Regions from separate parts of the Agathobacter sp. LCP21S3_B2 genome, predicted to be linked through region 3. Evidence: predicted binding sites of a transcription regulator. Region 3 holds the regulator's gene; each other region holds the start of a gene.
The links. Region 3 encodes HrcA, which represses chaperone genes, less so after heat shock. Its sites were predicted from a motif close to TGTTAGCACTCNNNNNNNNNGAGTGCTAACA; they were not measured.
Positions count from the first base shown of each region.

Region 1: the regulator HrcA is predicted to act here: its motif matches at 4,172-4,202, upstream of ACTQ1L_RS03650 (co-chaperone GroES).
Region 2: the regulator HrcA is predicted to act here: its motif matches at 1,864-1,894, upstream of ACTQ1L_RS06980 (Hsp20/alpha crystallin family protein).
Region 4: the regulator HrcA is predicted to act here: its motif matches at 3,698-3,728, upstream of clpB (ATP-dependent chaperone ClpB).

Region 1 is NZ_JBQKGQ010000003.1:172,056-178,015, reverse strand. It holds gene gltB (glutamate synthase large subunit) at 1-1,595, shown strand, start outside; gene ACTQ1L_RS03660 (glutamate synthase subunit beta) at 1,610-3,103, shown strand; gene ACTQ1L_RS03655 (Cof-type HAD-IIB family hydrolase) at 3,308-4,093, shown strand; gene ACTQ1L_RS03650 (co-chaperone GroES) at 4,224-4,508, shown strand; gene groL (chaperonin GroEL) at 4,625-5,960, shown strand, end outside.
Region 2 is NZ_JBQKGQ010000007.1:125,329-131,288, reverse strand. It holds gene ACTQ1L_RS06990 (AAA family ATPase) at 1-49, opposite strand, end outside; gene ACTQ1L_RS06985 (DnaJ C-terminal domain-containing protein) at 156-1,211, opposite strand; gene ACTQ1L_RS06980 (Hsp20/alpha crystallin family protein) at 1,319-1,783, opposite strand; gene ACTQ1L_RS06975 (hypothetical protein) at 1,977-2,174, opposite strand; gene ACTQ1L_RS06970 (cytidylate kinase-like family protein) at 2,404-2,991, opposite strand; gene ACTQ1L_RS06965 (LrgB family protein) at 3,377-4,069, opposite strand; gene ACTQ1L_RS06960 (CidA/LrgA family protein) at 4,087-4,464, opposite strand; gene ACTQ1L_RS06955 (YoaK family protein) at 4,513-5,184, opposite strand; gene ACTQ1L_RS06950 (EAL domain-containing protein) at 5,392-5,960, opposite strand, start outside.
Region 3 is NZ_JBQKGQ010000009.1:71,458-77,417, reverse strand. It holds gene pglZ (BREX-1 system phosphatase PglZ type A) at 1-103, shown strand, start outside; gene brxL (protease Lon-related BREX system protein BrxL) at 124-2,241, shown strand; gene hrcA (heat-inducible transcriptional repressor HrcA) at 2,650-3,732, shown strand; gene grpE (nucleotide exchange factor GrpE) at 3,747-4,448, shown strand; gene dnaK (molecular chaperone DnaK) at 4,590-5,960, shown strand, end outside.
Region 4 is NZ_JBQKGQ010000004.1:49,307-55,266, reverse strand. It holds gene ACTQ1L_RS04030 (LacI family DNA-binding transcriptional regulator) at 1-1,007, shown strand, start outside; gene clpB (ATP-dependent chaperone ClpB) at 1,023-3,623, opposite strand; gene ACTQ1L_RS04020 (GTP pyrophosphokinase) at 3,795-4,457, opposite strand; gene ACTQ1L_RS04015 (phosphatase PAP2 family protein) at 4,713-5,372, opposite strand; gene ACTQ1L_RS04010 (phosphatidylserine decarboxylase) at 5,329-5,960, opposite strand, start outside.

The DNA of each region.
Region 1 (5,960 bases), on a different contig from region 3:
TCTCTCCACCACCACACCACGATATTTATTCTATCGAGGATTTGGAGCAGCTTATATTCGACTTAAAGAATGCAAACAGAGATGCAAGAATCTCAGTCAAGCTCGTTTCTGAGGCCGGTGTAGGAACTGTTGCGGCAGGCGTTGCAAAGGCCGGAGCACAGGTAGTGCTTATCTCAGGCTACGACGGAGGAACAGGAGCCGCACCTAGCAGCTCAATCCACAATGCGGGACTTCCATGGGAGCTTGGACTTGCAGAGACACACCAGACTCTTCTTATGAATGGTCTTAGAAATAAAGTAAGAATTGAGACAGACGGTAAGCTGATGAGTGGCCGTGATGTGGCAATAGCAGCGTGTCTTGGAGCCGAGGAATTCGGTTTTGCGACAGCTCCGCTTGTAACAATGGGCTGTGTAATGATGAGAGTATGTAACTTAGATACATGTCCGGCAGGAATTGCTACACAAAACCCTGAGCTTCGTAAGCGCTTTGCAGGAAAGCCGGAGTACGTTGAGAACTTCATGCGTTTCATTGCTGAAGAGCTTCGTGAGTATATGGCAAAGCTTGGCGTAAAGACAGTGGATGAGCTCGTTGGACGTGGAGATCTCTTAAAGAAGCGTGATAATCTAAGCGAGAGACAGTCAAAGATTGACCTTGATTGCATGCTTAATAATCCGTTTGACGGCAAAAAGCAGAGTGTTATCTTCGATCCTAAGCAGGTATATGATTTTGAACTTTCAAAGACAAAGGATATGACTGAGATCATGACACAGCTTAAGAGCGCACTTGAGAGCGGACAAAAGCGTGCGATTGAGATTGAGGTAACAAATACAAACAGATCTCTCGGAACGATATTTGGTTCTGAGATTACAAAGAAATATGACGATACTCTGGATGACGACACATTTGTCATCAAGTGTAACGGTGCAGGCGGACAGAGCTTTGGAGCATTTATCCCTAAGGGACTTACACTTGAGCTTGTCGGAGATTCAAATGATTACTTCGGAAAGGGTCTTTCAGGTGGAAAGCTCATCGTATATCCACCGGCAGGAGTAAAGTTTGAGAAGGATGATAATATCATCATCGGAAACGTGGCACTTTACGGAGCTACAAGCGGTAAGGCCTTCATAAACGGTGTTGCCGGTGAGCGTTTCTGCGTAAGAAATTCCGGTGCAACAGCAGTAGTTGAGGGTGTCGGCGATCATGGCTGTGAGTACATGACAGGTGGCCGCGTAGTTATCCTTGGAAAGACCGGAAAAAACTTTGCAGCAGGTATGAGCGGTGGAATAGCATATGTGCTTGATGAGGACAATGATCTTTACATGAGAACCAACAAGCAGATGGTATTTACTGAGGAGGTCTCAAACAAGTACGATGTATTAGAGCTTAAGGAAATGATAAAAGAGCATGTAACACTTACAAACTCAGAAAAGGGTAAGGAAATCCTTGATCATTTCAGTGAGTATCTTCCTAAGTTCAAGAAGGTTATTCCTTACGATTACAACCGTATGCAGATGGCTATTGTACAGATGGAAGAAAAGGGTCTTAACGCAGAGCAGGCACAGATTGAGGCATTTTATGCCAGCACAAAGGGCTAAGGAGGACGCAGATAATGGGAAAACCAACAGGATTTATGGAATATGACAGATGCGAAGCAGCGTCTGTAGAGCCAAAGGAGCGTATTAAGAACTTTAACGAGTTTCATGTGTTCCTTTCAAAAGAAGATCAACAGAAACAGGCTGCCCGTTGTATGGACTGCGGAGTTCCTTTCTGCCAGTCGGGAATGACAATAGCAGGCATGACATCAGGCTGTCCTCTGCACAACCTGGTTCCGGAGTGGAACGACCTTGTATATACCGGCAACTGGGAGCAGGCATATAATCGTCTGCACAAGACCAATAATTTCCCTGAGTTTACATCAAGAGTCTGCCCGGCACTGTGCGAGAAGGCATGTACATGCGGACACTGGGGTAGTCCGGTATCAGTCAGGGACAATGAGCATGGTGTAATAGAGACTGCATATGCAAACGGATATGCAGCTCCAAAGCCACCAAAGGTCAGAACCGGCAAGAAGGTGGCAATCATTGGTTCAGGTCCTTCAGGACTTGCGGCAGCAGACCAGCTTAACCAGAGAGGCCATGATGTTACAGTATATGAGAGAGAGGACCGCGTCGGTGGCCTGCTCATGTATGGTATTCCAAATATGAAGCTCGATAAGAGCATTATTGACAGAAAAGTTAATATAATGAAGGAAGAGGGCATTCATTTTGTCACAGGCTGTGATGTCGGAAAGGATATAAAGCCGGCAGAGCTTTTCAAGAAGTATGACAGGGTAATCCTTTGCTGTGGTGCCAAAAATCCAAGAGACATAAAGGCAGACGGAAGAGATGCAAAGGGTATTTACTTTGCTGTTGATTACCTTACCCAGAATACAAAGAGTCTTTTGAACTCTAACCTGACAGATGGCAAGTTTGTATCTGCAAAGGGCAAAAATGTAGTCATTATCGGTGGCGGTGACACAGGAAACGACTGTGTCGGAACTGCAATCCGTCAGGGTGCCAAATCGGTCACACAGCTTGAGATGATGCCTTGTCCGCCTACAGAGCGTGCCGCAAACAATCCGTGGCCGGAGTGGCCAAAGGTCTTAAAGACAGACTACGGCCAGGAGGAAGCCATTGCAGTATTCGGACATGACCCACGTATCTACAAGACAACCGTAAAAGAGTTCCACAAGGACAAAAACGGCAACCTAAAGGAGCTTACAATTGTAAGTCTTGAGAGTAAAAAGGACGAGAAGACAGGCAGATTCATGATGGTTCCGGTAGAGGGATCAGAGAAAAAGCTTCCGGCAGAGCTTGTGCTTATAGCAGCAGGCTTCCTTGGAACAGAAAGCTATGTGGCAAAGGCATTTGGTGTAGAGCTCGATGCCAGAACAAACGTAAGTACACAGGAGGGACATTACGCTACAAACGTAAAAAACGTATACGTGGCAGGTGATAACCACCGTGGACAGTCCCTTGTAGTATGGGCTATCAGAGAGGGACGTGAGGCTGCCAGAGAGGTTGATGAGAGTCTCATGGGATATTCATATCTCTCAGTACAGTAACAAATTATTGTAGCAATTCTCCTTAATAAATTTTATTTCATACATTTTATATCAAAATCCCGGTGCATTGCACCGGGATTTTTGACATACAAAATTACTGCTTTCTAAAGGTGCTGGTACTGTGGATAAACTGATTGAAATTTGATTTATAAGATGTTAAGATAGCAGTGTTTGACATGATAATAATAATATTAGGAGCAGCAAATGAGTAAAACAGTATTTTTTGACATAGACGGAACAATATGGGACGATGACATGGTAATTCCTGAAAGCACCCTAGAGGCTGTGGCAGCTCTCAAGGCAAACGGACATCTGGCATTTATATGTACAGGACGTGCCAGAGCCAGTGTGAGGTCAGAGAAGCTATTAAATATGGGTTTTGATGGAATAATTGCGGCATGTGGCAACTATATTGAAATGGATGGCAAAGTAATATACGAAAATGACCTGAGCTCAGATATGGTACAAAAGGTCATAAGGGTGCTTTCTGAGTGTAAAATGCCTGTAGTGCTTGAGGGCTCCACAGACTACTGGATAGATGATGAGGGCTTTGAGAATGATCCGTATGTGGATTACCTTTTTGAGTCACTTGGTGAGCATGCACATATAATAAGAGGATATGACGGCGAGATAAGAATTAATAAATTCTCCGCTGACGTGATAGATGGTACTGATTATGAGCGTGTGAAGGCAGAGTTTGCCGATGATTTTCTGATACTTGAGCATGTGGAAAATGTAGTGGAGTTCGTGCCGAAGGGAACCTCAAAGGCAACCGGCATCAAATGGCTGTGCAATCATCTGGATATCCCGCTTGATGAAACCTATGCGATAGGCGACAGTGTAAATGACCTTGAAATGCTTGAGAGTGTAGGACATGGAATCGCGATGGGCAACTCAATGCCACCGGTTAAAGAAATTGCGGAATATGTCACATCGGATATTTCAGATGATGGAGTGAAAAATGCGTTAAAGCATTACGGATTGATATAGAAAATGTAAAATAAATATTAAAATGAAATATCACTGTTGACATTGAAATGCAATAGTGATATTTTATTTACATAAAGAAATTAGCACTCGAAAGAAATGAGTGCTAACAAAGATAAAAGGAGGCAATACTATGAAATTAGTTCCATTATCAGACAGAGTAGTATTAAAGCAGTTAGAAGCAGAGGAAACAACAAAATCTGGAATCATCCTTACAAGTTCAGCACAGGAGAAGCCACAGGAGGCTGAGGTTATCGCAGTAGGACCTGGCGGAATGGTTGACGGCAAGGAAGTTAAGATGCAGGTAACAGTCGGACAGAAGGTTATTTATTCTAAATACGCAGGCACAGAGGTTAAGCTTGACGGAGAAGAGTACATCATCGTTAGACAGAATGATATTCTTGCAGTAGTAGAGTAAGATTAATTTACGGATAGAAGCTAAAGATCCGGTACGTTTTACATATCCGGTCATAGCTGCTTACATTTTGGAATTAAATATCAAATATATAAATAAATAGAAAGGTCGTATAAATCATGGCAAAGGAAATTAAATATGGCTCAGAAGCCAGAGCAGCACTTGGAGCTGGAGTAGATAAATTAGCAAATACAGTCAGAGTAACACTTGGACCAAAAGGAAGAAACGTAGTACTTGACAAATCATACGGTGCACCACTCATCACAAACGATGGTGTTACAATCGCAAAAGAGGTTGAGCTTGAGGATGCTTTCGAGAACATGGGAGCACAGCTTGTCAAGGAAGTTGCTACAAAGACAAATGATGTAGCAGGAGACGGAACAACAACAGCTACAGTTCTTACACAGGCAATGGTTCAGGAAGGAATGAAGAACCTTGAGGCAGGAGCAAACCCAATTGTGCTTCGTCGTGGTATGAAGAAGGCAACAGACAAGGCTGTTGAGGCACTTAAGGATATGAGCCAGAAGGTTAAGGGAAAAGAGCAGATAGCTAAAGTTGCAGCTATCTCAGCAGGAGATGAGGAAGTTGGTAATCTCGTAGCAGACGCTATGGAAAAGGTTACAAACGATGGTGTTATCACAATCGAAGAGTCAAAGACAATGCAGACAGAGCTTGACCTTGTAGAAGGTATGCAGTTCGACAGAGGATACCTCTCAGCATATATGTGCACAGATATGGATAAGATGGAAGCAGTACTTGATGATCCGTATATCCTTATTACTGACAAGAAGATTTCCAACATCCAGGATATTCTTCCATTACTTGAGAAGATTGTTCAGGCCGGTGCAAGACTTCTTATCATCGCTGAGGATGTTGAGGGCGAGGCTCTTACAACACTTATTGTTAATAAGCTTCGTGGTACATTCAATGTAGTAGCTGTAAAGGCTCCTGGATATGGTGACAGAAGAAAAGCAATGCTTGAGGATATCGCAATCCTTACAGGTGGTCAGGTAATCAGCTCAGATCTTGGACTTGAGCTCAAGGATACAACAATCGATATGCTTGGCCGTGCTAAGTCAGTTAAGGTTCAGAAGGAGAACACAGTCATAGTTGATGGTGCCGGAGACAAGGATGCTATCGCAGGCAGAGTAAGCCAGATTCGTGGTCAGATTGATGAGACAACATCTGAGTTTGATAAAGAAAAATTACAGGAGCGTCTTGCCAAGATGGCAGGCGGTGTAGCAGTTATCCGTGTAGGTGCTGCAACAGAGACAGAGATGAAAGAGGCTAAGCTTCGTATGGAGGATGCCCTTAACGCTACAAGAGCAGCAGTTGAAGAGGGAATCATCGCAGGTGGTGGATCAGCATATATCCATGCATCAAAGAAGGTTGCAGAGCTTGTTGATACACTTGAGGGAGATGAGAAGACAGGTGCAAAGGTTATCCTTAAAGCAC
Region 2 (5,960 bases), on a different contig from region 3:
TAATGACATCCTGGAATGAACTGTTATCCGGATTTAAAAATCTTCCCATAGTCTCTCCTTTTAAAATCTCATCAAGCAAAAATCCGCTGTACTATAATACCTATAGTATAGCGGATTTCAAATTTGTTTTCCATATATAAAGCACATAAAATTTATCAGCTCACAGACCTGTATTCCTCAAGCGCTTCCTTTGCCCTTGGCGTAAGCCTGCGTGGAACCGAAATCTCTACAGTCACATACTGGTCTCCCTTTACTGAAGGATTCTTCATGCTCGAAATACCCTTGCCCTTGAGACGTATCTTGCTGCCGCCCTGTGTACCTGCCTTGATGCTGCACTCCACATCTCCATAAAGAGTATGCACCCTCACCTTACCACCGAGAGCCGCTGTCGTAAACGGAACACGGATTGTACTGTATACATTCTGACCCTTACGCTCAAACTCCCGGCTCGGTGTCACATTTACCTTGAGAAGCACATCTCCGGCTGCACCACCATTTCTGCCCGGATTGCCCTGTCCTTTAAGTCTGACTGTCTTGCCAGACTCGATTCCTGCTGGAATATGGATGGACAGATTGGAAACCTTGCCTGTGGTCGGATCCTGTAATGAAATAGATTTCTCGCATCCAAAAACAGCCTCGTCAAATGAAATCGTAAGGTCAGCCATAACATCAGAACCCTTGCGACCGGCTGAACTTCTGCCACCTGAGAAATTACTCCAGCTACCGCTATTTCCGGTAAATCCACTGTTACCACTTGTACTCCAGCCACTGTGATTACCGCCACCATGTGAAAACATATCTCCGAACATTGAGAAAATATCATCCATATCCCCGGAACCGTTCTCAAAATGAAATTCCTGATGTGTAAATGGTCCGCCATTTGAGCTGTATGAGCCACTGAAAGAGCCATTGCCGCCGAAGCCGCCAAAGCCACCGAAGCCGCCCTGTGCAGCCTGTCTTGCAGCCTCCTCGGAAAAGCCCTCCTGCAGTCCTGCAAAACCAAACTCATCATAGAGCTTACGTTTTTTCTCATCACTGAGGACATTGTATGCCTCCGTGACATCCTTGAACATCTCCTCAGCGTGCGGATTGCCTGCATTTGTATCAGGATGATACTTCTTTGCCAGCTTACGATAAGCCCTCTTTATTGCCTCTTTATCCGCACTCTTGTTCACTCCGAGAGTCTCATAATAATCTCTCTTTGCTGCCATTATACTCACCTGCCTTTCTATTTACCTGTAACAATTTATCATCATAATTAAACAATATAGTATAAGCGGACTGCACAGGCAGCCCGCTTATCATTTGCAATATCTGATTATCCCTCGATGGAGATACATTTCTTTTCCTCAACCTGTGGTTTAGGCTGCTTCTTTGGAATATCCAGGCGAAGGATTCCATGCTTGAAGGATGCCTTTATGTCATCCTGCTCAATCTCGTCACCCACATAGAAGGTTCTCTGACAGCTTCCTGAGTAGCGCTCTCTGCAGATATATTTCTTGCCCTCTTCCTCTTTCTCTAAGCCTTTCTCTGCTGTAATGGTCAGATAACCATTCTCTAAAGAAGCCTTAATCTCATCCTTTTTGAATCCCGGAAGATCCATCTCAAGCTCATAGCCTTTATCGCTTTCCTTGATATCGGTGAGCATCATTCTCTTTCCGTTGTGTCCGTATAATTTCTTCTGTGCCTTCTGTACGTCCCTGTCATCAAACCAAGGATCATTGAACCATGGATCACTGAAAAATGTATCAAATAAGTTGTTGTTTGTAGTTGTTAATAACATAGGTCATACCTCCTTATATACCTGTAACTTTCCTTTTGGAAATCTGCTTTCTTTTGTTTACAAGTATGTTATAGCACCATTATTAGCACTCGTCAATAGTGAGTGCTAATAAAAATTATAAACTTTTTATTAACCAGTACAACACAACCTTATCTTCTGCGGATAATACTGCAGCACCATATACAGCTTCATCTTATCTACCCTGCTCCCATCCGGTCTGCTTTATCTCATAATTTCCAAGCTTAATAGTGTCATTTTCTGTATATGTGATGACCTTTGGGGATGGATAGCAATGATTCAGATAAACAATCCTTGCCAAAACAGCAATCATCACAATTCCTATGAGCATTCCCGATAAAAGTCTTACTTGTTTTGATTTCCTTTGCTTCATAATAAATTCTCCTCGTTACTTCAATTTAAACCTTCCGCTGTCCACCAGATAGATTACATCGGATAGATTTTCAAGCTCATCCTTATCGTGAGAGCTAAGCAGTATAAGACTTCCTTTATCACGCTCATTGATTCCTGCCGCGTAAATCCTATTGATAAAAATGGCAATCTTTTACCAACAAAAAAACCGAATCCACACTCCCACGGATTCGGCTTTTGTATATACACTTCTATTTTGTATTTTGTATGAAGCTGTCAATCATCGCAATCACACCATCTACACCGAGCTTTGCCACATTCAGGCACAGGTCATAGTTTTCTGCCTGCCCCCACTCCTGTCCGGTATAGTATTTGTGATAGGTCTTTCTGTTGTCATTTGTCTCACGCACAACAGTCTTTGCCTTTCTCACTGAAATTCCATGTGTATCAGCCACAGTATCAACGCAGAAGGCATCATTCGCTGTCAGGAAAACTGAGACAACATCATCTCTTCCCTGAAAGGCAAAGTTTGCACACCGTCCCTGAATCACATATCCCTCACAGCCGTCCTCAAGCGGCAGCCTGTCTATAAATGTAAGAGCCCTCGCCGGAGTATCATGCAGCACATTATCCTCCTCCGTCTCCATCACAATAGAGTAAAGCAGGGAATTAACCGGTCTCTCACTGTAAAACTCCTCATACTCATCGTAGCAGCCTGCCTCTTTGGCACCAGCCGCAATAGCCTCTCTGTCCATGAAATGTAAATGATATTTCTCAGCGACTGCTCTACCGATAGTATCTGCATCGCAACCGCACTTTCTAGCAATTGTAATTATCATAATATTCCTTTCCAACGATTGTAGAATACTAATATGACTTGAATCATACATATACTCTTACCAATTGTCTACATCTATAACTATTTAATAAACTTATCTTATGGTGGGGAAAGCCAACGCGCAGGAAGCGCGAGGCTGTGCATATCTGCCTGAGCTTGTACGAAGCGGCCTAGGGATTGTTGGAATTGTGTTTGCAATCCAGCAACGCCCGTGCACGGAAGCACGGGAGAGACGTTACCGCGCCATGGACGGCGCGTAAAAGTCGGTTGCGTCCTACCTGTCACAACCTGTATCACAATTCCTACAAGCCCTTAGCCGCGTAGTAGGAAGCGAAGGCAGATATGCACAGCCTCGCGCTTCCGTCCTTAGCACACACTCAGACAAATCAATAAAAGTTTGCAAACACCGATGCAAACACCACCGTAAGTATTCCTGCCACCGCGATAGCAAGAGAGCTCATGGCGCCCTCTATCTCGCCCATCTCGATAGCCTTCGCTGTTCCGATGGCATGTGATGAAGCACCAAGCGCCAGTCCCTTCGATATAGGCTCAGTGATTCTGAATATTTTGCAAACAAACTCTCCGAGTATATTTCCAAGCACACCTGTCACGACGATAACTGCGACAGTGATGGTCACATATCCGCCGAGCTCCTCTGATACACCCATACCGATAGCTGTCGTGATGGACTTTGGCAGCAATGTGACATAATCCTCGTGTGAAAGCCCCATAAGCACTGACAACACAAGCACTGTCACAAGGCTTGTTATGACTCCTGCCGTGAGTCCGAGCGCGACGGCTGCTATATTTTTCTTGAGCAGGGTCCACTGCTCATAGAGCGGTATCGCAAGGCATACCGTGGCCGGTGTCAGAAACCAGCTAAGGTACGATGCCCCCTTATTGTATGTGTCATAATCCACATCTGCCACAACAAGCACTATTATGGTCAGTACTATTGAAATGAGAAGCGGATTGAGTATTGCAAGCTTAAACTTTTTCTTTAAAAGCATACCTATCAGATATGCAACCAGACTTACTGTGACACCGGCAAAAAGCGATGTCTGAAACAAATTATCCATTATGATTATCCTCTATCTTATTTATTTTCTCCAGCATCAGCCCTCTTGCGCTTCTGCATACGGATTACGAGCTGTGAAACATGTCCTGTAGCAATCATTACAGTAAGAAGTGCCACAACCGTGATTACAAGCACAGGTACAAGCACCGGCTCAAGATTGCCCCAGGATGACATGAGCCCCACTCCTGCAGGGATAAACATGACAGGCATTATCTCTATCATGAATTTGCCTGCACTTCTTACAGTGTCAAGCGGTATCAGGCCTGACAGCAGACCTATGAAAAGTATAACCATGCCATATATGCTCGCCGGAACAGGCAATGGCAGTAAATATTTGAGTATCTCACCTACAAACGAAATCGCAAGTATGATGAGAAATTGCTTTAATAATTTCATTTTATATTGTATCTCCGTTATATTATTTTCTTGACTATTTGTGTCTGTTTATCTGTGTTCCCTGACCATCATTGCACATACAATGGCAAGCAGCACGCTTGAACCCCATATCGCACGGATTCCTATGTGCAGTGAGCACACTCCGCCTATACCTGCTCCTATTGCAAATATCAGAATGATTCCATAGTAGTGCGCGGTCTTTTTCAGTGCCCCGATATTTCTGTCACGCAGATATATTGACAGGCTCTCTGTGCCGCTTCTTAGGTTGCCGATGCACATGGTGCTGGCATAGCCGTAGCCGTTTACCTTTCTGAATGACTGCACCTGCATAGAACAGCTGAATGATACAAGCATGGTCGCTATCATATCGTACCTGTGTGGTATGAAGCCCACCACAAACAGTATGATTATCTCTATTGCCACCACTATCTGACGCCAGTGGATGCGCTTTGCCTTCTTATATCTATGCCCGATTCTCTCTGCCACAAGCACACCGAATGCAAATGAGAGGATTGGGAAAAGATACGATAGTCCCTTCATCCATTCACCCATCATCAGATGCTGGCTCATCAGCACTACGTTTCCTGTCTGCGCATTCGAGAACACCTCGTTTCTCACGTTGTAGGTGTAGGCATCCTGAAAGCCTCCGGAAAGTGCCAGAATCGCACTCAGTAAAAAGGTCTCTGATGTCTGAATCCTTATTTTTTCTTTTTCAGTCATTTTTTCGCCTCTTTTTCTCTTATTTGCTATTCCCCGCTACACCTTCGTGTGTCCCACAGCAATTACATATTTACAGCAATCCACACGGTTTATTATTATAGAAAAAAAGGGCGGATATTTCAATACCCGCCCCAAATATACAGTGTATTAAATTTTGCACAATACCTAAAATATATATTGGATATACATAATAGATATACATGATAGCTATACCAGATACTTTTCTTCAAACTCAGATACCGGTACCGGTTTTGAGAAATAATATCCCTGGAACTCATGACATCCCATCATTGTGAGCATATCAAGCTGCTTTTTCGTCTCCACACCCTCTGTGATGACGTCCATGCCTATCTTGCCTGCAAGCGTGATGATACTCTCTAATATATCCTGTCCCTTGACCTCGTTCTCAGATTTGCGAAGGAAGCCCATATCGATTTTCAGTACATCAGCACTGATGTCCTTTAGCATGTTGAGTGATGAGTAACCGCTTCCGAAATCATCAATCTCCACCCTGAAGCCTGCGTCCTGAAGCTTGTGGATAATATTCATATTCTTCTCAAAATCGGTCATCAGCGTTTTCTCTGTAATCTCCAGATGCAGATTGGACGCTGCTATGCCATATTTATTAATCAGCCCTGTAAAGGTCTCATATATATCTATAATGTAAAAGTCCTTTGTAGATATATTTACAGATATATGATAGCTTCCATAGCCTTTTTCCTTCCACTCTGCAAGCTTTTGTGCTGCCTTCTCCCATATATAGAGGTCTAGCTTGT
Region 3 (5,960 bases):
TTATCTGGTAATTGCAGATGAACAGGGATTACAGATGCCACAGCGTGAGCCGTTCCAGATTGACATCGCCTTTGCGGTGGATGAGTTTGATTTTTTTAATTAATGCCGCAGGAGGAGAGAAAGATGGAGCAATTTGCAGAGGGTGAAAGTACCCGCGAAGAAATAAAGAACAAGCTCCGTCAGAACTTTGACGGTAAGATTGTTCGGAAAGACCTGACAAAGAAAATTAAAGAAGGGGCGAATGTCCCGGTGTATGTTCTTGAGTTCTTGTTGGGACAGTATTGCAGTTCAGATGATGAGACTGTTATAGAGAAAGGTGTACAGAACGTGAAGCGTATTCTTGCTGACAACTTTGTACGCCCGGATGAATCACAGAAGATTCTGTCTCAGTTGCGTAAAAAAGGTAGTCACACGATTATTGATATGGTGACTGTTCGACTGGATATGAAAAAGGATTGCTTTTTTGCAGAGTTTTCTAATTTGGGCGTTGGTAATGTACCGATTGCCGATGAATATCCAGAAAAATTTGATCGCCTGCTCTGCGGCGGTATCTGGTGTATTGTTCAGCTGGATTATGAGGTTGAAGGTGACAATAACTTTGGTATTGAGGACATTGATGGAAATCCGCTTCGTTCCAAACAGAAAAAGCAGAAAGATATTTCACCAATCAGTATCCGTAAGCTGACACCAATCCAGATGCCGCACATTGATATTGATGAACTGAAGCAGGGACGAAAAGCTTTTACGAAAGATGAATGGTTGGATATCCTTCTTCGTTCTATCGGAATGGAACCGGATGAATTCACATACCGTGAGAAATGGTTGCTCTTGACCCGTATGATTCCATTAGTTGAGAATAACTTTAATCTTTGTGAGCTTGGACCGAGAAGCACCGGTAAATCTCATCTTTACAAAGAGATTTCACCCAACAGTATTTTGATTTCCGGTGGACAGACGACGGTTGCAAACCTGTTTTACAATATGGGACGCAAAACGGTCGGACTGGTCGGCTTATGGGACTGTGTAGCCTTTGATGAAGTGGCAGGTATCAAGTTTAAAGATAAAGATGGCATTCAGATTATGAAGGATTACATGGCATCCGGCTCTTTTGCCCGTGGCAAAGAAGAAAAAGCTGCTACTGCGTCCATGGTATTTGTGGGAAATATCAATCAGAGTGTGGACGTGCTGTTGAAAACGTCCAGTCTGTTTGCACCTTTCCCGCAGGAAATGGGAACAGATACAGCATTTCTTGATCGTATGCACTGTTATCTTCCAGGATGGGAGATACCGAAGTTCAGACCGGAGCATTTTACCGATGATTATGGTTTTATCAGTGACTATTTGGCAGAGTTCATCCGAGAGCTTCGCAAGGAGCAGTATGGAGATGCGCTTGATCACTACTTCCGCTTGGGGAGAAATCTGAATCAGCGTGATACAATTGCGGTTCGTCGTATGATAGACGGTTATCTGAAGTTGATGTACCCAAATGGTGAGTTTACCAAAGAAGAATTGGAAGAAGTTATTCAGATTGCATTGGAAATGCGCCGCCGTGTAAAAGAACAGCTGAAAAAGCTGGGCGGTATGGAGTTTTATGATGTGAATTTCTCCTATATCGACCTGGAGGATATGTCAGAACATTATGTTTCTGTACCGGAGCAAGGAGGCGGTAAATTGATACCGGATGGAATGTGCAATCCGGGACAGGTTTATACCGTATCCAGAGGAAAAAGTGGTATGATTGGTGTATTCCGTTTGGAAAGCCAGATGCTTCCGGGCAATGGCAAGATTGAACGGACAGGCTTAGGCAGTGATTCCAAATGCAAGGAAGCTGTGAACACGGCATTTAATTATCTGAAAGCCAACGGCAATCGGATCAGTGGCTCTATCAGCACCTCAACCCAGGATTACATCATCAATTATCAGGATTTGCAGGGTATCGGTATGACAGACAAATTGGCACTTTCAACATTGATTGCACTTTGTTCGATTGCCCTTGGAAAGCCTGTTGTCAGCAATTTGGCAGTGTTGGGAGATATAACAATTAGTGGCACAATGATAAAGGTGGATGAACTTGCTAATACACTTCAGGTGTGTCTGGATAGCGGCGCAAAGAAGGTGCTGATTCCGAGTACCTCGTTTGTTGATTTTGCAAGTGTTCCGGCTGATCTGATGAGTGCATTTCAGCTGATTCCTTATCAGAGTGCGGAAGATGCAGTGTTTAAGGCGTTGGGGGTAGAGTAATATAAGGAGGGATAAGTTTCATTCATATAGATGTCTGAGGAAAATTTAAAAGAAAAAACATGAAAAAAGCACTGAAAACTGTTGGATTATCGGTTTACAGTGCTTTTTATTTTTCATGATGTATATAATCACCTAAATAATAGGTATGACGCAAAGGTGGAAATAGAAAAACTTGAAAAAATGGTGTAAAAGTGGTGTAAATACCGCCAAAATCAATTTAATAGAAAATTAATAAAGCCTGAAACCCCTGTAAAATCAAGGGTTTCAAAAATTTTATTAAAAAAATTAGCACTCGAGGGTTGACATTGCTAATAGGTGGTGGTATGTTATGTACAGATAAAAAATTAGCACTCCAAAATACAGAGTGCTAATAAATTAAAAGCATACTTCAGATGGAGCGTGTGACCAATGGAAAATGAAAACAAAGAACTAGAGTTGAGCGAGAGACAGCTTACCATACTGGATGCAATCATCCGCAATTATCTCGCCACAGGAGAGCCGGTTGGCTCACGTACAATTTCAAAATATACAGATCTTAATCTGAGCTCGGCAACAATCAGAAATGAGATGAGTGACTTAGAGGAGATGGGCTATATAGTACAGCCACATACCTCAGCAGGAAGAATTCCCTCGGATAAGGGCTACAGATTATATGTAGACCATCTTATAGAGACCAATGATAAGAAGGAAAAAGAGCTTTCTGATATGAAGGAGCTGGTCATTGAAAATACCGAGAAGATGGAGCATGTGTTAAAGCAGGCGGCAAAGGTACTTGCAAACAATACCAATTATGCCACACTTGTTTCTGCACCGGATGTCAATCACAACAAGGTGAAATTCATCCAGCTTTCACAGGTTGACGACCAGCACCTGCTTGCAGTAATTGTTATGAACAATAATATGGTCAGAAACAAGATGCTTGATTTATATGAGCCGCTTGACAATGAGACGATACTTAAGCTCAACATTCTGCTTAACACCTCACTAAACGGACTCGCAATGAACGAGATTAATCTTGGAAACATTGCAAGCATAAAGGAACGCGCTGGTATTCATTCAGGAATTGTCTCTGATGTGATTGATGCATTGGCACAGACCTTCGCTGAGAGTGAGGATCTTAAGATTTACACCAGCGGAGCGACAAATATACTGAAGTATCCTGAGCTTTCGGATTCCAATAATGTAGCGACACTTTTGTCAGCATTTGAGGAAAAGGAAGAGCTAGCAAGCCTTGTTACTGAATCCCTATCCGATTCCGAGAAGAAGGACAATGGAACAGGTATTCAGGTTTATATAGGGAATGAATCTCCAATCCAGACCATGAAGGACTGCAGTGTTGTCACTGCGACATATGATCTGGGTGAGGGCGTAAAGGGCACGATAGGAATTGTCGGACCAAAGCGCATGGATTATGAAAAAGTAATGGATAATCTAAAGACTCTTAAATCCCAGTTAGATGGAATTTATAAGAAGTCTGAGGATGAAACATAGGAAGGTGGTCAAAAATGCCAGAGGATATTAAAAAAGAAACAATCGACAATGAGACTGCAGAAAACAAAGCAGAAGAGATAGAGATTGAAGGAGCTGATGAGGAAAGCACTCAGGCAGCCGAAGAAGCAAAAGATACAGATATGAATGAAACTGAATCAGATGATGATGCTTCGACTGATGCAGAAGCAAAAGCAGATGAAAAAGCAGATGAAAAAGCAGATGATAAAGCAGATGATAAGTCAGATGAAAAGAAAGGTCTCTTCAAGAAAAAGAAAAAAGACAAGAAGGATGAGCAGATAGAAGAACTTAACGACCGTCTGAAAAGACAGATGGCAGAGTTTGAGAACTTCCGCAAGAGAAGTGAGAAGGAAAAATCCCAGATGTTTGACATGGGAGCAAAGACAATAGTTGAGAAAATCCTTCCTGTAATCGACAATTTCGAGAGAGGTCTTGCAGCAGTACCGGATGATAAGAAGGATGATCCTTTTATCACAGGTATGGATAAGGTCTACAAGCAGATGCTCACAGAGCTTGATGCTGCAGGTGTAAAGCCAATAGAGTGCGTAGGACAGGAGTTTGATCCTGATTTCCACAATGCGGTGATGCAGGTTGAAAATGATGAACTTGAGTCAGGCACCGTAGCACAGGAGCTTCAGAAGGGTTATATGTACAAGGATTCAGTGGTACGCCACAGCATGGTATCGGTAGTACAGTAATGATGTGTACATCTATCCGGCATGACAGTGAATCAGATTTATATGAATGCAGACAGCATTTAAGGGATTCCTGTGAGACAACGGATGGTTACAAATATATTAAACATGTAAAAACGCTATATTTAATAGGAGGAAAATAAAATGGGCAAAATCATTGGTATTGATTTAGGAACAACAAACAGCTGCGTAGCAGTTATGGAAGGTGGAAAACCTACAGTTATAGCAAACCAGGAGGGTGCAAGAACCACACCTTCAGTAGTTGCTTTCACAAAGACAGGAGAGAGACTTATCGGTGAGCCTGCAAAGCGTCAGGCAGTTACAAATGCTGAGAAGACAATTTCTTCTATCAAGAGACATATGGGTACAGATTACAAGGTACAGATTGATGACAAGAGCTACAGCCCACAGCAGATTTCAGCTATGGTACTTCAGAAGTTAAAGGCTGATGCAGAGGGATACCTCGGTGAGAAGGTTACAGAGGCAGTTATCACAGTACCGGCTTACTTCAACGATGCTCAGCGTCAGGCTACAAAGGATGCCGGCAAGATTGCAGGTCTTGATGTAAAGCGTATCATCAACGAGCCTACAGCAGCAGCACTTGCTTATGGTCTTGACAATGAGAAAGAGCAGAAGATTATGGTTTATGACCTTGGTGGTGGTACATTTGATGTATCTATCATCGAGATTGGTGACGGAGTCATCGAAGTATTATCTACAAACGGTGATACACACCTTGGTGGTGATGATTTCGATAACAAAGTAACACAGTGGATGATTGACGAGTTCAAGAAGGCAGAGGGTGTTGATCTTTCTACAGACAAGATGGCACTCCAGAGATTAAAGGAAGCTGCTGAGAAGGCAAAGAAGGAGCTGTCTTCAGCTACTACTACAAACATCAACCTTCCATTCATCACAGCTACAGCAGAGGGACCAAAGCATTTCGATATGACTCTTACAAGAGCTAAATTCGATGAGCTGACACATGACCTCGTAGAGAGAACAGCAATCCCTGTACAGAACGCTATGAAGGATGCAGGCATTACAAATGCAGATCTTGGACAGGTATTACTTGTAGGTGGTTCTACACGTATTCCGGCTGTACAGGACAAGGTAAAGCAGATGACAGGAAAAGAGCCAAGCAAGTCTCTTAACCCTGATGAGTGCGTAGCAATCGGTGCTTCTATCCAGGGTGGTAAGCTTGCAGGAGATGCCGGTGCCGGCGAAGTACTTCTCCTTGATGTTACTCCACTTTCTCTTTCAATCGAGACAATGGGTGGTGTTGCTACAAGACTTATCGAGAGAAATACAACTATTCCTACAAGAAAGAGCCAGATATTCTCTACAGCCGCTGATAACCAGACAGCCGTTGATATCAACGTAGTACAGGGTGAGAGACAGTTCGCCCGCGATAATAAATCACTCGGACAGTTCAGACTTGATGGTATCCCACCAGCACGTCGTGGAGTTCCACAGATTGAGGTTACATTCGATATCGATGCAAATGGTATCGTA
Region 4 (5,960 bases), on a different contig from region 3:
CTATATCGATGGCACTTAATAATAAGCCCGGTGTCAGCACACTCACCAGAAAACGTGTACTCCAAGCTGCGGTCTCTGCCGGATATGATTTTTCAAGGATATCAAATACCAATGAAACTCCGGCCTCCAATGGCACATTATATTTTGTAATATACAGAAAGAATGGCGCTGTAGTTCCTAATTCTCCTGTTTACACACATACAGAGCACGGCGTTTTGGTACAGGATGTTCCATTCTTTTCACAGCTGTCAGAGGGTATTGATTTGGGCTGCAGGCACTGCCACTACTACCTGAATATCAGCTACATATACGAAAATGACGATATTGAGGCTTTGCTATCTGAGTGGAAAAGGCTTGGAGCAAAGGGTATCCTGCTGCTTGGAACCGAGATGGAAGAGCATGACATAAAGCCATTTACAAGGTGCGGTCTGCCTGTTGTGCTAATAGACAACTATTTCGAAGCCTTAAACCTCGATTGCGTGACTATAAATAACCTTCAGGGTGCCTATCTTGCCACAGACTATCTGATCAAACAAACACATGCACAGCCGGGATATCTGCATTCCTCATACATTATAACAGGCTTTGAGGAGAGAGCCGACGGCTTCTATAAAGCAATACGCAAAAGCGGTATGTCAACCTCGCGCTCAGTCGTACATCACCTCTCCCCTACAGTTGACGGTGCTTACGGCGATATGAAGGCAGTAATAGAAAGCGGTGACGAGCTTGCCCGATGCTACTTTGCCGACAATGACCTGATTGCTGCCGGAGCTATGCGCGCACTTTCAGAGGCAGGCTACCGCATCCCTGAAGACATATCAGTAATAGGCTTTGATGATATGCCAATGTGTACCTACATTACACCGCCTCTTTCGACTGTGCATGTGCCTAAGCAGTACATGGGTGAAATTGCAGTAAAAAGGCTTGCAGAGATAATAAATTCTACCTCTGCAAGCCATGTAAAAATTGAAATAAGCACAGAAATTATAAAGAGAAAAAGTTGTTAATTTCTATACATTCACTTATGCATTTTTCTGAACTGCCGATGCACTAAGTTTGTCATCCTTCACATCTATAAGAATGGTATCTCCTGCTCTCACACCATCTGCCAGAATCAGCTTTGCCGCGAGTGTCTCGACATGCTTCTGCAGATATCTCTTGAGTGGTCTTGCTCCGTATACCGGATCGTAGCCACTGTCGGTGATAAACTGCTTTGCAGTGTCTGTCAGCTCGACTGTGATTTCCTTGTCGACAAGACGCTTGTTTAATTCTGCCATGAGCAGGGTGATGATATGACCAATGTTGTCCTTTGTAAGAGGCTTGAACATTATGATCTCATCAAGTCTGTTTAAAAACTCCGGTCTGAAATGCCCCTTAAGTTCATCCATGACGCGGTTCTCACACTCTGTGCTGATGCTGCCGTCTGCCTCTATCCCCTCAAGAAGCTCCTGTGAGCCGAGGTTACTTGTCATAATGATGATAGTGTTTTTGAAATCCACCGTACGTCCCTGTGAGTCAGTAATGCGTCCGTCATCAAGCACCTGAAGCAACACGTTGAATACATCCGGATGGGCTTTTTCCACCTCATCAAAGAGTACTACTGAGTATGGCTTACGCCTTACAGCCTCTGTGAGCTGTCCACCCTCATCATAGCCTACATATCCAGGAGGCGCTCCGATGAGTCGTGACACTGAGTATTTCTCCATGTACTCACTCATATCGAGTCTGACCATGTTGTTCTCATCATCAAACAGACTTGCCGCAAGTGCCTTTGCAAGCTCTGTCTTACCTACACCTGTAGGTCCGAGTAACATAAACGAACCTATCGGCTTTGTAGGATCCTTGATGCCTGCCTTTGATCGGATGATAGCCTCTGTCACCTTTGTAACTCCGTCATCCTGTCCTATTACCCTCTTGTGCAGCTCCTCATCGAGGTGAAGTGTCTTATTACGCTCACTCTCCGTAAGCTTTGCAACAGGTATTCCTGTCCAGCGCGAGATAATGAGTGCAATCTCCTCATCGCCCACGTTCTCTCGCACAAGCGATAAGTCTCTGTCCTTAAGCAGTGCCTCCTCTGATTCCAGCTCCTTCTTAAGGTTTGGAAGCACGCCGTACTGTAGCTCTGCTGCCTTTTCCAGGTCATAGTTCTGCTGTGCTGTCTTGATTTCATTCTTTGTGGACTCAATCTTTTCACGAAGCTTGCTGACCTTGTCAACAGCTCCCTTCTCGTTCTGCCACTGTGCCTTTTTTGCATTAAAGTCATCACGCAGCTCTGCAAGCTCCTTCTGGAGTGCTTCAAGTCTGTCCTGACTTAAGTGGTCTGTCTCTTTCTTTAGAGCTGTCTCCTCTATCTCAAGCTGCATAATCTTACGATTCTGCTCATCAAGCTCTGCCGGCATTGAATCAAGCTCGGTCTTTATCATGGCGCATGCCTCATCCACAAGATCTATTGCCTTATCAGGCAAAAATCTGTCTGTGATGTATCTGTTTGAAAGCACTGCCGCTGTGACAAGTGCCGAGTCTGTGATTTTAACGCCGTGGAATACCTCGTATCTGTCCTTAAGGCCACGAAGTATCGAGATAGTATCCTCTACTGTCGGTTCGTCTACCATAACAGGCTGGAAACGTCTCTCAAGGGCTGCATCCTTCTCAATATACTCACGGTACTCATCGAGTGTTGTGGCGCCCACGCAGTGCAGCTCACCTCTTGCAAGCATTGGCTTAAGAAGTTGTCCCGCATCCATGGCTCCGTCTGTCTTTCCGGCTCCTACTATTGTATGAAGCTCATCGATAAAGAGAATTATCTGTCCGTCAGAGGCTTTTACCTCCTCAAGCACTGCCTTAAGTCTCTCCTCAAACTCGCCCCTGTACTTAGCTCCTGCAATCAGAGAGCCCATATCGAGTGCAAACAGTTTTTTGTCCTTTAAGCCCTCAGGCACATCGCCCTTTACAATACGCTGCGCCAGTCCCTCAACGACTGCCGTTTTACCAACACCCGGCTCACCTATAAGTACCGGGTTATTTTTAGTTTTACGCGAGAGGATGCGCACTACATTTCGTATCTCGTCGTCACGGCCGATAACAGGATCAAGCTTCTGCTGTCTTGCACGCTCCACCATGTCGTAGCCGTATTTCTCAAGTGTATCATAGGTGGCCTCAGGGTTATCGGATGTGACCTTCTGATTGCCCCTGACCGTAGAAAGCGCTGTGAGGAATCTGTCTCTTGTGAGACCGTACTCCTTTATCAGCTCCTTCATTGCCTTGTTTGGATACTTCAGCAGACACAGGAAAAGATGCTCTACCGAAACATACTCATCTCCCATTGCCTTTGCCTCGTCCTCAGCATGGATAAGAACCTTGTTTAGATCATTGCCCACATAGACCTGTGCACTGCTGCCACTTACCTTTGTGCGCGCTGCCAGATGACGCTTTGCATTCTCTGTGAAATGCTCTACGTTTATCTCCATCTTGTCAATCAGCTTCGGTATCAGTCCATCCTCCTGTGAAAGCAATGCCACAAGCAGATGCTCCTGTTCTATCTCCTGATTGCCATAATCATATGCAAGCTTCTCGCAGTCATTGACTGCCTCTATTGATTTCTGTGTGAATTTTTGAATGTTCATAGTCTCACTCCCTTCTACTATGTTATCCACAAATAATCCTTCAATATTTCCTTGTGACTATGTTATAGCACGCAAATTAGCACTCGTCAAGTGAGAGTGCTAACAATTTTTATTAAATAAATATAAACTTTTGATTTACAAGCAAAAAAGAGTGACTTACATCACTCTCTTTTACTCAATCGGCTGCACAATCCCCGAAACATTTGCCAGATTCTGCATCTTGTCATCAGCGTCTGCCATGATATCCGCGCATTTCTTGAGCTCCTGCTGCATCTCCTCCGTGAATACACGGCTCTTCTTGTAGCGAAGCTGATGCTCTGTGCTGGCCCAGAAATTCATGGCAATGGTACGAAACTGTATCTCTATCGGCACCTTGTCCTTGTGATCCGAAAAATACACATCAACCAGCACTATCATATGAAGACTCCTGTATCCATTTTCCTTTGGTTTTTTTATGTAGTCCTTTATAGTGACAATCTCGACATCCGCCTGATTCACAAGCATATTGGCCACCTGATATACATCGGATATAAATGGACAAATGACCCTGACGCCGGCTATATCCTTTATCTCACGCTTCATGGCGTTGGTGGTGAGTGGAATGCCCTTTCGCTTCATTTTGTCTATTATACTGTCAAGTGACTTTACACGGCTCTTTATGTTCTCGATTGGATTTCTTTCGTGATTGTTTTTGAATTCATTATTTAATATCTGCAGCTTTGCTACTATCTGCTGTATGCCCGATTCGTAGTAGAACATGATGTGTTCATACTGCGAGGCAATTGAACTGAATTCGCCCAGCACCGGCAGCATCTCTATTTGTATATCATCCATGTTTCCCCCCCTTACATATAATATATTTCCGCTTCCCACTTTATAATCTATGCAAGCCGGCATAGCATGCAGTATATTCCTCTGTAAAATTATGAAGTCAGTCACGAACACACATAGAATTAGATTGTTTTTATTTTATCATTTCTTTCAACTACTATTTTTATGGAACCTCGTGACAGTTCATAATTTTTCTTCGGAACACACCGCATACTCTCCGGCAGAAGGTTTACGGGTGGGAAGCTGCATTCTAATTAATTATTTACTTAATTTAGTAAGTAACAGCCGTGAAATTCGGTATGTTACTTCGATGAGGATCACTCCTGCCACTACATCATATATCACATGCTGCTTTGTAGTCAATGTGGATATGAATACTGCTATAGCGCAAATCCAGAAGGTTGTACGTATCCACTGCGGTACTTTTTTATTGCCACGAATGCCGATATAGCACAGCCAGCTTACAAGGCAGTGTATAGATGGAAAAAGATTGTCCGCTGCATCCATACTATATAAAAAGCGCATGAGCTGTGCCCATATGTCTGAGCCTACAATTTCCGGGCGGGTATTGGTTGTAGGATACACGATATAACAGATAAAACAGACTGCCTTTGCCAGCCAGTCTGCCATAAGGAAACGATAACAGTGCGTTCTATCCATCGCTGCATTGTACAGATATCCTATAATCCAAAAAATATAGCAGCCAAAATAAATGACTACTGTAGGGTACACAACCGGTATCATGCCATCGAGCGCGGTCTCTATATTGTGATGTGTAAAACCGCCTGCAATTGCTCTCGCGCCCCAGTATACACTGAAATTGAGCACTACTGTAAAAAGCAGTGGAATACGGCTGTATTTTGGAAGTATTCTGTTAAAAAGCTGTCCTGTTTGCGATATGCTGTCCCTGGATAACACGTACTTCTTTGTCTCCTTTTATACACTCTTTGATTTCCGGAAGCAGGTCGATATGACCTTTTTTAAACAAAAGCACAATTGTGGAGCCAATCAGCTCAAAATGCCCCATCTCTGCGCCCTTTCTCATCATGACATTCTCGTGGTCATTGACTATGCCGCCCACGAGCAGCGCGCCTACCTCAATCTGTGCCACCTTGCCAAAATTAACTGTATCAAGAATTGTCCACATACGCCTGTTTTTCCTGTAAACAGGAGCATTTTCCAGTGCAATCGGCTGAACGCTGTGAAGCAGCCCTTTCACGAAATGATTCTTTCCCTGAAAGCCGTCATCTATATAGCAGTAATGATGATAATCATTGGCACAAAGACGCAGTATCACGCAGTCTCCTCCGACAAATTCCTTTGCAATTTTTTTATCGGTGACAAGATCCGTCACCTTGTACCATGAGCCCTTGATGTAAAAGCTGTTGTTACTTTTTATCCTGTAGGCACTCAGGTAGCCGTCACACGGACTGATAAGATGCTCAGCCTGCCTGTCCACCCCAATATCATCGCGCTTTCTGGAGAAAAAATCCTGAAAACTGTTAT